DNA from 3 places in the Pandoraea pnomenusa genome. Region 1 is predicted to be linked to each of the others. Evidence: predicted binding sites of a transcription regulator. Region 1 holds the regulator's gene; each other region holds the start of a gene.

Region 1 (4,174 bases):
CAGGGGTGGGCGTCGGCAATTCGATGTCAACGAGGGATTCGGGATCGTCGATCGGCAGATAACGGGTCAATCCAACAGCTTTCATGAGTACTCTCCATTACGTTGATGGTGGCCGGCCGGATGTCGTCGGCGGGCCGCGCGAAGCAATAGCGAAAGACTACCGCTAGTGGATTGCATTGAAAATTCGCATAATGCCGAAAAGATTTTTCGGAGAATCCGTTAAATGGCATTGGACCTCGATACCGTGGCGTTGTTCGTTCGGGTGGCGGCGCTGGGCAACGTCTCGGCGGCCGGGCGCGAACGCGGGCTATCGCCTGCCACGGCCAGCACCCGATTGGCGCAACTCGAGGCCAGGCTTGGGGCGCGTCTGCTGCATCGCACGACCCGACGCGTGGCGCTCACGCAGGAAGGCGAAATGTTTCTCGCGCAGGCCCAGACGTTGCTGGCTGCCGAGGCGCAGGCATTCGCGAGTGTTGGGCAGGGGCGCGCGGCGCCGCAGGGACGCTTGCGGGTGTCATGCTCCTCGTCGTTCGGACGTCAGCATGTCTCGCCCGCCTTGCCGGCATTTCTCGATCGCTACCCGGGGATTTCGCTGGACTTCCGGTTGACCGATCGCGTGGTCGATCTGCTGGAAGAGGGCGTTGACCTGGCGATTCGCGTGGGGGCGCTGCGCGACTCGACGCTCGTTGCCCGCAAACTCGCGAGTAATCGCCGCACGCTGTGCGCGTCCCCTGCGTATCTGGCGGCCCACGGCACGCCGAAGCATCCGGGCGATCTCGCCTCGCACGAATGTCTGATTCTGGCGGAACAGCGCGACTGGCGGTTCGTCACGCCGGGCGGCGAGTTGAATGTGCGTGTGGGCGGGCGGCTGGTTTCCGATAACGGCGAGGTGCTGCGCGACGCAGTGCTCGCAGGGATGGGAATTGCGCTGAAATCGACTTGGGACGTCGGCGTGCACCTGCAGCGCGGGGACCTGGTGGCGGTACTGCCCGCCTATCCCCTGGCCGAGGAGGTCGCCATCTGGGGCGTGTACCCCAGCCGGGCGTTCGTGCCCCCCAAGACGCACGCGCTGATCGAGTTTCTGCAAGCCCGCTTCGGTCCCGGGCCGGTGCCGTACTGGGATGCGCGGCCAGACGCCTCGTAGCGGGGCGCCGGGGCAAGGGGCCCGAGCGGGGCGGGGCGTGTGCCTCAGTGAAGATGATGGGTGCGAGCGAGCGGCGCGGCGCTATCCTCGTGCCCGATCGCGGGGCTGGCGTGATGCAGCACGAGTCGCCAGCCGTCCGCTTCCTTCAGATAGACGTTGGTGGCGAGTACGAAGGCGTAGCGCGCTTCGGGATGTGATTCCACCTGGATCTGCTCGAGCACGTTGTGAACGGCGCACAGCGGGTTGTTGGCCACCTGCAGGTGACTGACCGACACCTGTAGCCCACCGTTGGCCAGGATCTGTCGCCAACTGCTGCGCACGGCCGCGGGGCCGACATGGCGGGGGCCGGACGGGTGAATGCAAACGACTTCCTCATCCTCCGACCAGACGTCCATCAGCGCATCGGCGTCGCCCGTGCGCAGCGCCTCGTAATAGGCGTGCTCGGCGTCTTCCGGACTCAGAAAAATGGCAGCGGGCATATCGGCGGCCTCCGTCGGAATGTGGCGTCGGGCGGCGAATGCGCCGTCCGGCGATCGCGCCGATTATGGAGGGTTTGCCCGGGCTTGTCGAACGGCCGGCGGCAAGAGTGCGGGCGTTCATGCGCGTCTCTTGATCTGGCGCAAGGCGGTGGGTGTCGTTGGCCGGTAGCGTATGGGGGTAACGCGGGGAAGCGTAACCGGTGAAGGGGGCGTGCGAGGCAAACCAAGGGCGGGGACGCCTGCGCGCCCCCGGTGACCGGTCTCAGCAGTGAATGCCGGTCACGCCGGCGAGTTCGCGCAGGGCGGCAGCGTCGATGATCTTGACGTGCCGCTGGCGGATTTCGATCATGCCGTTTTGCGCGAAGCGCGAAAACAGGCGGCTGACCGTCTCCAGCTTGAGGCCGAGGAAGCTGCCGATTTCTTCGCGGCTCATGCGCAGCACAAATTCGTTGGCGGCGTAGCCCCGCGCCGAAAGACGCTCGGACAGGTTGTGCAGGAAGACCGCCAGCCGCTCTTCGGCGCGCATGGTGCCCAGGGCGAGCAGTTGCTGATGCTCGTTGCGGATTTCCTGGCTCATCAGACGATGCAGCTGGCGTTGCAGCGACGGTACCTGACGCGAAAGCGTCTCCAGTTCGCCGAAACGCGCAATGCACAGCTCGCTGTCCTCGAGCGCAATGGCAGTGCTGGGGTGATGACTGTCGGCCACCGCATCCAGGCCGATCAGCTCGCCCTGAAGGTGGAAACCGACGACCTGCTCACGGCCGTCGGGCGCCGTGACGCAGCTTTTGAGCGACCCGAAGCGGATGCCGTAGACGGCGCTCAGGTCATCGTTGGCGTGATAGAGCACCTCGCCTTTCTTGAGGCGACGGCGCTCGCTCACGAGTGCATCCAGTCGCTCCAGTTCCGCTTCCGGAATGCCGACGGGCAGGCAGAACTGGCCCAGCGAGCAAGTGGAACAGCGGGGCTGGACGACGGGAATGCGACCGATTTCTGTGGTCATGGAGGCCCCTGAAGTTATTTTGAGAGTTTACCATGGGGCGTCGACCTGTCGATTCCGCGCCAGGAATGGCGAGGGTTTGCACGACGCTTTACGGGCGACAGTGTTTCAGTAATAATTGCGCACATACCGGACGTCCGTCTCGCCGCACTATCGGCCTGGGCGTTTTCCCGGCAGGTCGTTTCGAAGCATCCAGGTTGCGCCGCCGTCACTACGACCGAACACAAACGGGCGCGCGCTTATGCGAAGCGGTTGTTTTTTCGATCTACGGCCGTTTCTCGTGTTCCAAGCATCCATTTATTCCTGATTCCGGGTTGCCAAGCCCCCGGTTTGCTTAGTCGCACATGAATACCCAAGAGGCGAAACTCGTCCTCGAGACCGCGTTGATTTGCGCGCAGGAGCCGCTCAAGGTCGGCGATCTGCGCAAGCTCTTCAATGACGCCGTGTCCGGCGACACGGTGCGCGCGCTGCTCGAGGAAATCCGCATGCAATGGGACGGCCGAGGTGTGGAATTGGTGGCGTTGGCCACCGGCTGGCGTTTCCAGAGCCGTCCGCGCATGCGCGAATACCTTGACCGTCTCAATCCGGAGAAGCCGCCGAAGTATTCGCGCGCCGTGATGGAGACGCTCGCGATCATTGCCTATCGCCAGCCGGTCACGCGTGGCGATATCGAGGAGATTCGCGGCGTGACGGTCAATACCCAGATCATCAAGCAGCTCGAAGACCGCGGCTGGATCGAGGTGATCGGCCATCGCGACGTGCCGGGGCGCCCCGGCCTGTACGCCACGACCAAGGACTTCCTCGACGATCTCGGGCTGCGCGCGCTCGACGCGCTGCCGCCGCTCGAAGATCCGGCGGCGCAGGCGCAGATCGACCTGCTCGCGCAGCAGAACATCGAATTCGGCGAGCGGGCCGAAGGCGAAGCGGGAGAAGACGTGGCGTCGGACGACGCGCCGATGGCCGACGCCGAAGCGCTGGCGCGCCTGGCGCAGGATCGCGCCGACAATCTGCCGCTCGCGCAGGGCCTGCCGGAAGGACAACGGCCGACGTCCGGCGACGATGCGGTGACGGAAGAGGCGCTGCTCGACGCGGTCATGGCTGAAGGCGACGCCCCCGCGGATGCGGCGTATTCCGGCGAATCCGAGGCGGCGCTTGCCAATGCCGATGGTGACGTCGGGGCAATTCCGCCGGATGCCGAGGAACTCGTACCGGCGGGACGCGTCAGTGAGCAGGTCGCGGCGCCGCAGGATGACGCGTCGCTCGGCGAGGGCGGCCAGCAGGTGCGGGGCCGTCAGAGCGTCGAGGAATTTTCCGAAGATTTGGGGAGTGCGGCTGCGGAAGGCGACGATCCGCCGCAAGATGCGCAGTACCTGGCAAGTGAGGCAAACGATGCACCGACGCAGGCGGACGATCCCGCAGCGCCGGTCACGCAGGAGGTTTCCCCGCGCGCTGTCGACCCGGCAGCGAACGAAGCCGCCACCGGTCAGCCCATGTCCGGTGGGATGGATGACGACGAGAACGACGGGGACGACAAGACTCTCGTCACGGGCACCT
Region 2 (4,174 bases), 2.2 Mb from region 1:
CGTCGCGAGACGCCGCCACCATGAGAAACGGCCACGCCCCTCGGGGATGTGGCCGTTTTTTCATGGCGCTTATGCAGCCCGCGTCAAAGGTCAAACGGGCATTTCACTGATCGGCGGGTTGGGCGACGGCATTTTGGGCGGCACCCAGCGCTCGGCGGCCGAAATCCCTTCGTTCTGGCGGAAATACTCAACCGTCAGATCGATGAACCCCCGCGTCTTGGCCGACAGATACTTGCGGCTCGGATAGACGAGCGACACATCGACCGGCGTCTGCGAGAAGTTGCGCAGCAGCGCGACGAGATCGCCGTCGCGCACGTCGTTCCCGACCAGATAGGACGGCAGGAACGCAATGCCATGGCCCAGCAGCACCGACTGGCGCAGCAGCGCCGTGTTGTTGCAGATGAATTTGTTCTGCACGCGCACGCGCACCTCGCCGTCCGGGCCGGAGAACACGCGATCGTCGCTCCAGAAGTCATTTGGCAGGCCGAGCACGCCATGCTCGCCCAGTTCCTGCGGCGTGACCGGCTCGCCGTGCTCGGCGATGTACGCCGGCGAGGCGCACAGCATCACGCGGGTTTCGGCGAGCACCCGCGAAATCAGGCTTTCGCTGTTGATCATGCGCGTGAGCAGAATGCCGCAGTCGTACCCCTCCTCCACCAGATCGATGGCCCGGTCCGTGAGCGTGAGATCGACCACGACCTTCGGGTGCATCTCCTGATACTTCTTGACCAGCGGCGCGAGGTTGCGCAACCCGAAGGACACTGGCGCCACGACCTTCAGCGTACCTTTCGGGTCGCGCGAGGCACTGGAGATGAGCGCATCCGCTTCGTCGACTTCGTCGATGATCTGCCGACAGCGTTCGAGGTACACCTGGCCGGCGCCGGTGAGCGACAGACTGCGCGTGGTGCGATTGAGCAGACGAACGCCGAGATGGGATTCGAGCTCCGCGACGTGACGCGTGACCACGGCGGCCGACAGATCCATCTGGGCAGCCGTGCGGGCAAAACTCCCGTTGTCGGCCACTTTGACGAAAACGCGCATCGATTGCAGACGGTCCATGTTGTTTCCAATCGTGATGTGCCGCGTCGATCCGGCGAAGCGAGGCAAAGGCAGGCGAGCGCGGACCGGAGTGGCTCCGATGCTGCGCAAACCCGCAGGCACTGGCCGGACCGCCGCCCCGGACCGTTCCGGGGAGCGCAACGCGCGTGCCGCCAGGGGTGTCGACACGGCGGGGACTTCAATAAGGCGTTAGCTTACCGTAGGCAGCCAAAAATTGCCTGTCGCGGCAATGATTTTGCGACGTGGCCGTCGGACATCGAGCGCGTGCCGGTGCGAAATTCCACGCCGGGTGACGGTCTTCATGGGGCCGTCCCGCCACATGCACGCGGCCGGGCGCGGCGCGAGCGCCGCCGCCCCGGTGTTTGACGCAGGTCAGGGCGGGGCGGGTGTCGCAAGGCTACATTGAGGAATCTCTCATCGTCCCGTGCCCGTCATGTCCGCCCTGCCCCCGATTACGACGTCCTGCGCCAATGCCTCGCGCACTTCCCACGGCTCGCGGTGCCCCGGGTGCGCCTCGCACGCCTCGCACACCTCAGATGACGACCACGGCGATTCGTCGTGTAAAACACGCCGCAACCCCGGCCCGCCCCATGCGGACGCCCCGCCGGCGCCCATCTTCTTCGACGCCCGCCTGCTTGGCCGATATGACGTGAACGGCCCGCGCTACACCTCATACCCGAGCGCGCTGCAATTCCACGACGCGTTCGGCGCCGAAGACTATGCCCGCGCCGCCGCGCAATCCAAACGTACCGGCAAGCCACTCTCGCTGTACCTGCACGTGCCGTTCTGCGACACGGTCTGCTTTTACTGCGCATGCACAAAGATCGTGACGAACAATCGCGCCCACGCCGACGCCTACGTCGAGCGCCTGCACACCGAGATTGGGCGGCAGGCGTCGTTGCTGGGCGCCGGCCGCGCACTTGCGCAGATGCACTGGGGCGGCGGCACGCCGACGTTTCTCTCGCTGGAACAGATCGCGTCGCTCGTCGACGCCATCGCGCGCCGGTTCGTGATGACCCACGGCGACGACGCCGAGTACGCCATCGAGATCGACCCGCGCAGCGCCGGGCCGGCGTCGATTCGCGCCTTGCGCGCTCTGGGCTTCAACCGTCTGTCCATCGGCGTGCAGGATTTCGATCCGCGAGTGCAGGAGGCGATTCATCGCGTGCAGCCGCGCGCACTCGTCGAGGCCGCGATCGACGCCGCGCGGAGCAGCGGGTTTCGGTCCGTCAACTTTGATCTGATCTACGGATTGCCCTATCAGACACCGGAATCGTTCTCCAGCACGCTCGATGCCGTCATCGAGATGGCCCCGGAGCGGCTGTCGGTATTCAGCTATGCGCATCTGCCGCAGCAGTTCAAGATGCAGCGGTGCCTGCCCGACGCACTGCCGGACGGCCCACAAAAACTGGCGCTGTTGCAGACGATCGTTGCGCGGCTCACCGCGGCCGGGTACGTCCATATCGGCATGGATCACTTCGCGCGCCCCGACGACGAACTGGCGCGGGCACAGGCCGCCGGGACACTCCATCGCAACTTCCAGGGCTACAGCACGCGCGCCGACTGCGACCTCGTCGGCGTGGGCATGTCGGCCATCGGACGCGTCGGCGACAGCTACGCGCAAAACGCCAAGACGCTACGGGACTACTATGACGCCATCGATGCCGGCGGCCTCGCGATCGCGCGCGGCGTGCGGCTCGACGATGACGACCGTATCCGTCGCGACGTGATTTCGCGCGTGATGTGTCACATGTCGCTGGATTTCGGAGCCATCGAGCAGGCACACGCCATCGAGTTCGCCGCCTACTTCGCCAGCGAGCTCGGCGAGCTGGCCGATCTGGCAGCGGACGGGCTCGTGGCCATCGACGAGCACGGGTTGCGCGTGCTGCCGGCCGGGCGCCTGTTGGTTCGCGTCGTCGCCCAGGTATTCGACCGCTACCGACGCAGCGCGGCCAACGCCCGCTGCGCAAAAGTGATGTAGGTGAATTCGCGGACGGGAGCCCAATGACGAAAGCGCCCGGTGGATCTTCCACCGGGCGCTTTTTTATTCCAATGCAGTGACCGCGGCCGAGGCGGCTTGCGTCCTTCGTCGCGACACGCACCACGCGGGACAGAGCGCCGCCGTCAGCTCAGCAGCATCGCCCGCCGCTCTTGCCGCCGTAGCGCGCTTCCTGCCGTTCGCGGAAGAACGCCTCGTAGCTCATGACCGGCTGATCCGGGTGCGTGGCGCGCATGTGCGCCACATACGTGTCGTAATCGGGCAGGCCGACCATCAATCGCATGGCCTGTCCGAGATAGCGTCCGACCTTACCGACTTCGTCGAGCATGAGACTGGCTCCTTCGGTTCGTCAGATCTGACGCCCGGCGGGCATCGGCTCGAACGGCGTTTCCTTGGCCGTCGGCTTGTTGGCCTGGCGTGCCACGAGGATGGTGCGAAGCCCGAACAGCGCCACGGCGACCACCACGAACATAAACACCCCGGACAGCGTGGCATCGACATAGTCGTTGAACACGATCTGCTGCATCTGTGCGGCCGACTTCGCGGGCGCCAGCAGTTTGCCGTCGGCCAGCGCGGCCTGGTACTTCGCGGCGTGGGCGAGGAAGCCGACCTTCGGATCCGGGTCGAACATCTTCTGCCAGCCGGCGGTCAGCGTGCAGGCGAGCAGCCACAGCGTCGGCAGGATCGTGACCCAGGCGAAGCGCTCGCGCTTGAGCTTGAACAGCACGCAGGTCGCCAGAATCAGCGCGATGGCGGCGAGCATCTGGTTCGAGATACCGAACAGCGGCCACAGCGTGTTGATGCCGCCCAGCGGATCGACCACGCCCTGATAGAGGAAGTAGCCCCACGCGGCCACGCACAGCGCGGTGGCGATCAGGTTCGCGGGCAGCGAGTCCGTGCGCTTGAGCGACGGCACGAACGTGCCGAGCAGATCCTGCAGCATGAAGCGGCCTGCGCGCGTGCCGGCATCGACGGCGGTCAGGATGAACAGCGCCTCGAACAGGATCGCGAAGTGGTACCAGAAGGCCATCATCGCTTCGCCGCCCGCCACCTGGTGCAGGATGTGCGCCATGCCGACGGCGAGCGTCGGGGCGCCGCCGGCGCGCGAGATGATCG
Region 3 (4,174 bases), 2.5 Mb from region 1:
CAGTCCGCGCCGGGCCACAGACCGGCGCGATGGAAGTCGTCGCGCGTGCCGTCTTGGAGCCGCGAATCGACGATGACGCCGTCGGGCGCGCTCAGCAACACGGCCTGGTGCGGATTCATCAACTGTCGTTGCAAGCGTTCGAGCACCGGCATCGACACGGAACGCAACTGCTCCATCGCGCTGCGTCGCTCGCGCAGCTCCGACGACGCGAGCACGCGCGGTGCCATGCGCGCGCCCGGGTCGAGCGCATGCGCGTCGAGGCAGCGGCGCCACGAGCTGGCGATATTCGGGTCGGTCTCGGCGGCGCCCGGCGCCGGGCGCCCTTGGGCAACGCTCAGCACACGGCGCGCGTGTGCCGACTCGGTATTGACTGGCATTGGTCGTCTCCCCCTGCCGGATGATCTGCGGATCTCGTATTCGTCCCTGAAGCATGTCGCATGCCGGGGGGGTTTGCAATGCGCTATGTCAATCGACCGGCACAGGGCGATTGCCTGTCACGACGGTGAGACACCCCCGTCATGGCATGGCACAGATGTGTCACGGAATCGGCACACCCGGCACCGGGCAGCGTGCCGGCCATGCCCGTGGCGCCTGGCGCGCACCGGGGTGGCCCGCGAATTGCTTTGGGGGTGTGGCGTGGCCGCCGCGCCACCGACACGACAATATCCGGAGACACGACATGCGATACGCCCCTCCCGGCACTCCCGGTGCCCTGCTGTCCCTGCAACCGCGTTACGAGAACTACATTGGCGGCAAATTCGTGCCGCCCGTGGAAGGACGCTATTTCACCAACACGTCGCCGGTTACAGGCGGGGTGATCGGCGAGTTTCCCCGCTCCGGCGGCGCCGACATCGAGCTGGCCCTCGATGCGGCCCACGCCGCCGCGCCGCAATGGGGAAAGACCTCGGTACAGGCGCGCTCGCGCATTCTGCTGCAAATCGCCGACCGGCTCGAGAGCCAGCTGGAGCGCTTCGCCGTGGCCGAGACGTGGGACAACGGCAAGCCCGTGCGCGAGACGCTCGCCGCCGACCTGCCGCTCGCCATCGATCACTTCCGCTACTTCGCGGGCTGCATTCGTGCGCAGGAAGGCACGGCGGCCGAGATCGACGCCCACACGGCGGCGTACCACTTCCATGAGCCGCTGGGCGTCGTGGGTCAGATCATTCCGTGGAATTTTCCGTTGCTGATGGCGGCATGGAAACTCGCGCCCGCGCTGGCTGCCGGCAACTGCGTGGTGCTCAAGCCCGCGGAGCAGACGCCGCTCTCGATCACGTTGTTTGCCGAGCTCGTGGGCGATCTGCTCCCGCCTGGGGTGCTCAATATTGTGCAGGGCTTTGGCAAGGAGGCGGGAGAGGCGTTGGCGACAAGCCGGCGGATCGCCAAGATCGCCTTCACGGGCTCGACCCCGATCGGCGGACAGATTCTCGCGCGCGCGGCCGCCAACCTGATCCCGAGCACGGTCGAGCTGGGTGGCAAGTCGCCGAACATCTTCTTCGACGACATCATGCGCGGTGAACCCGAATTCGTCGAAAAGGCGGCGGAAGGGCTGGTGCTCGGCTTCCTGAACCAGGGCGAGGTGTGCACATGCCCGTCGCGCGCGCTCGTGCAGGAGTCGATCTACGAGCCGTTCATGGAAGTGGTCATGGCGCGCGTGGCCCGCATCAAGCGCGGCGATCCGCTCGACACGGAAACCGCGGTGGGCGCGCAGGCGTCGCAACAGCAGTTCGACAAGATCCTCACGTATCTCGACCTCGCCCGCAAGGAAGGCGCCACGATACTCACCGGCGGCGGCATCGAAATGCTCGACGGCCCGCTCGCCTCGGGCTTCTACATCCAGCCCACGCTGCTCAAGGGCGAGAACCGCATGCGCGTGTTCCAGGAAGAGATTTTCGGGCCGGTGGTGGGCGTGACGACGTTCAAGGACGAAGCGGAGGCGCTCGCGATTGCGAACGACACCGAGTTCGGTCTCGGCGCCGGGGTCTGGACACGCGACATCAATCGCGCCTACCGGATGGGGCGTGCGATCCAGGCCGGGCGCGTGTGGACCAATTGCTATCACCTCTATCCCGCGCACGCGGCGTTCGGTGGCTACAAGAAGTCGGGGATCGGACGCGAGACCCACAAGATGATGCTCGACCACTACCAGCAAACGAAGAATCTGTTGGTGAGCTACGACGTCAACCCGCTCGGGTTCTTTTGAGCGTTCGCTCTATTCCTTGCCCGGTTTGCAGCAGATCAAGGACACATCGCGCCCTGGGTGCGATGCTGTCCTCAGTGCTTGCAAGCGTTGATTCTGGACACCGCCGGCGCGTCCGGCCGGCTGCGACGATGCCGTCGGCAGCGCGCGCGGTGTGCCCCTCACAGAACAGATCAGGAGCATGACCATGAGCACGACATTCTTCATTCCCGCCGTCAACATGATGGGCGTGGGCAGTCTCGACGAGGCGATTGCCGCCTTGCGTCAATATCAGTTCCGCCGCGCGTTGATCGTGACCGACGCGGGCCTCGCCAGGGCCGGCGTCGCCGACAAGGTGGCCGGGCTGCTGGCACGAGAGGACATTCAGTCGGTGGTGTTCGACGGCGCCAAGCCGAACCCCACGGTCAGCAACGTGGAAGCCGGGTTGGCGATGTTGCGCGAGCATCAGTGCGATTTCGTCATCTCGCTCGGCGGCGGCTCGCCGCACGACTGCGCGAAAGGCATTGCGTTGTGCGCGACCAATGGCGGGCACATTGCGGACTACGAAGGCGTTGACCAATCGAAGAAGCCGCAGTTGCCGCTCGTCGCGATCAACACCACGGCAGGCACCGCGAGCGAGATGACGCGCTTTTGCATCATCACGGACGAGAAGCGGCACGTGAAGATGGCGATCGTGGACCGGAACGTGACCCCGTTGCTGTCGGTCAACGACCCGGCCCTGATGGTGGCGATGCCCCAGGGGCTGACCGCCGCCACGGGCATGGACGCACTCACGCACGCGACCGAGGCCTACGTGTCGACGGCCGCCACGCCGATTACCGACGCGTGTGCGCTCAAGGCGGTAACGCTGATTTCGCAGAACCTGCGTCGCGCCGTATCGCACGGCGACGACATGGCGGCGCGCGAGAACATGGCCTATGCGCAATTCCTGGCGGGGATGGCCTTCAACAATGCGTCGCTCGGTTACGTGCACGCGATGGCGCACCAGCTCGGGGGCTTCTACGACTTGCCGCACGGCGTGTGCAACGCGGTGCTGCTGCCGCACGTCGAGGAGTTCAATGCGAGTGTGAGCGCCGCGCGCCTGAGGGACATTGCACAGGCGATGGGCGAGAAGGTCGACGGACTGAGCGCCGAGGAAGGTGCGAAGGCGGCCATCGCCGCGATCCGGCGCCTGTCGAAGGACATCGGCATTCCGGCCGGTCTCGAGGCACTCGGTGCGAAGACATCGGACATTCCCACGCTGGCGGCGAACGCCATGCAGGACGCGTGCGGCCTCACGAACCCGCGACGCGCCGAGCAAGCCGAGATCGAGGAGATCTTCCGTCGGGCGTTTTGATGCGTCACCTCGTCGGATCGCCGACAACACGGCGATCCGATGTCGGCCGCCGCAAAGATGGCGTTTGATGCAGCGCTTCCTGGATGGCGGTCGGAGGGTCGTCGATCATTCGCGCGTACGTGCTGAAATTCGAGGCTTCTACGGAAATGTCTTGAGCTTCTTCAGGGTGCCGATCCAAACTTTCAGGAGTGGGCCAGTTCGCGGAAGTTCATCCAGTGCGAACTCACGAGCCATCCCGCGTCGACCGGCAGACTCACGCCCGTGATGGCACTCGATTCGTCGCACATGAGGAAACTCACGGCCGCGGCGATTTCGTCGGTCCCCACCAGCCGCCCCAGTGCGGAATGGGCCTCGATCGCAGCCGCGCTGCGCTTGCCTGTTGCAAGCTTGTCCTCGAAGATGGGGGTGAGCGTGAAGCCTGGCGCTACCGCATTCACACGAATGCCGGACGCGCCCAGCTCGCCCGCCGCAAGCTGGGTGAGCGCACCCAACGCCACCTTCGCCGGTGAATACGCATGCAGCGGCAACGGGCGCAGTTCGTTGATCGACGTGATGTTCACCACGGCGCCGGCACCCAGCTGCGTCATGAGCGGTACAAACACCCGCAGACAATGCTGGGCACCGAAGTAGTTCACTTCCCA

The links. The regulator FNR, encoded in region 1, switches genes on or off when oxygen is low (the NO sensors DNR and NnrR bind a similar motif). The targets are predictions, from matches to a motif close to TTGATNNNNATCAA.
Region 2: a site for FNR is predicted at 1,422-1,435, ahead of hemN (oxygen-independent coproporphyrinogen III oxidase). Genes of this name have one in related genera too.
Region 3: a site for FNR is predicted at 2,226-2,239, ahead of yiaY (L-threonine dehydrogenase). Genes of this name have one in related genera too.

Annotation. Positions count from the first base shown of each region.
Region 1 covers NZ_CP009553.3:3,073,719-3,077,892, reverse strand. Annotated here, with positions in the region: gene LV28_RS37675 (zinc-binding alcohol dehydrogenase family protein) at 1-85, opposite strand, end outside; gene LV28_RS37670 (LysR family transcriptional regulator) at 224-1,144, shown strand; gene LV28_RS37665 (YybH family protein) at 1,189-1,623, opposite strand; gene fnr (fumarate/nitrate reduction transcriptional regulator Fnr) at 1,886-2,623, opposite strand; gene scpB (SMC-Scp complex subunit ScpB) at 2,965-4,174, shown strand, end outside.
Region 2 covers NZ_CP009553.3:5,256,560-5,260,733, forward strand. Annotated here, with positions in the region: gene LV28_RS47655 (LysR family transcriptional regulator) at 91-1,059, opposite strand; gene hemN (oxygen-independent coproporphyrinogen III oxidase) at 1,673-3,040, shown strand; gene LV28_RS47665 (YbdD/YjiX family protein) at 3,189-3,386, opposite strand; gene LV28_RS47670 (carbon starvation CstA family protein) at 3,408-4,174, opposite strand, start outside.
Region 3 covers NZ_CP009553.3:531,451-535,624, reverse strand. Annotated here, with positions in the region: gene LV28_RS26560 (sigma-54-dependent Fis family transcriptional regulator) at 1-377, opposite strand, end outside; gene exaC (acetaldehyde dehydrogenase ExaC) at 680-2,200, shown strand; gene yiaY (L-threonine dehydrogenase) at 2,385-3,533, shown strand; gene LV28_RS26545 (SDR family NAD(P)-dependent oxidoreductase) at 3,716-4,174, opposite strand, start outside.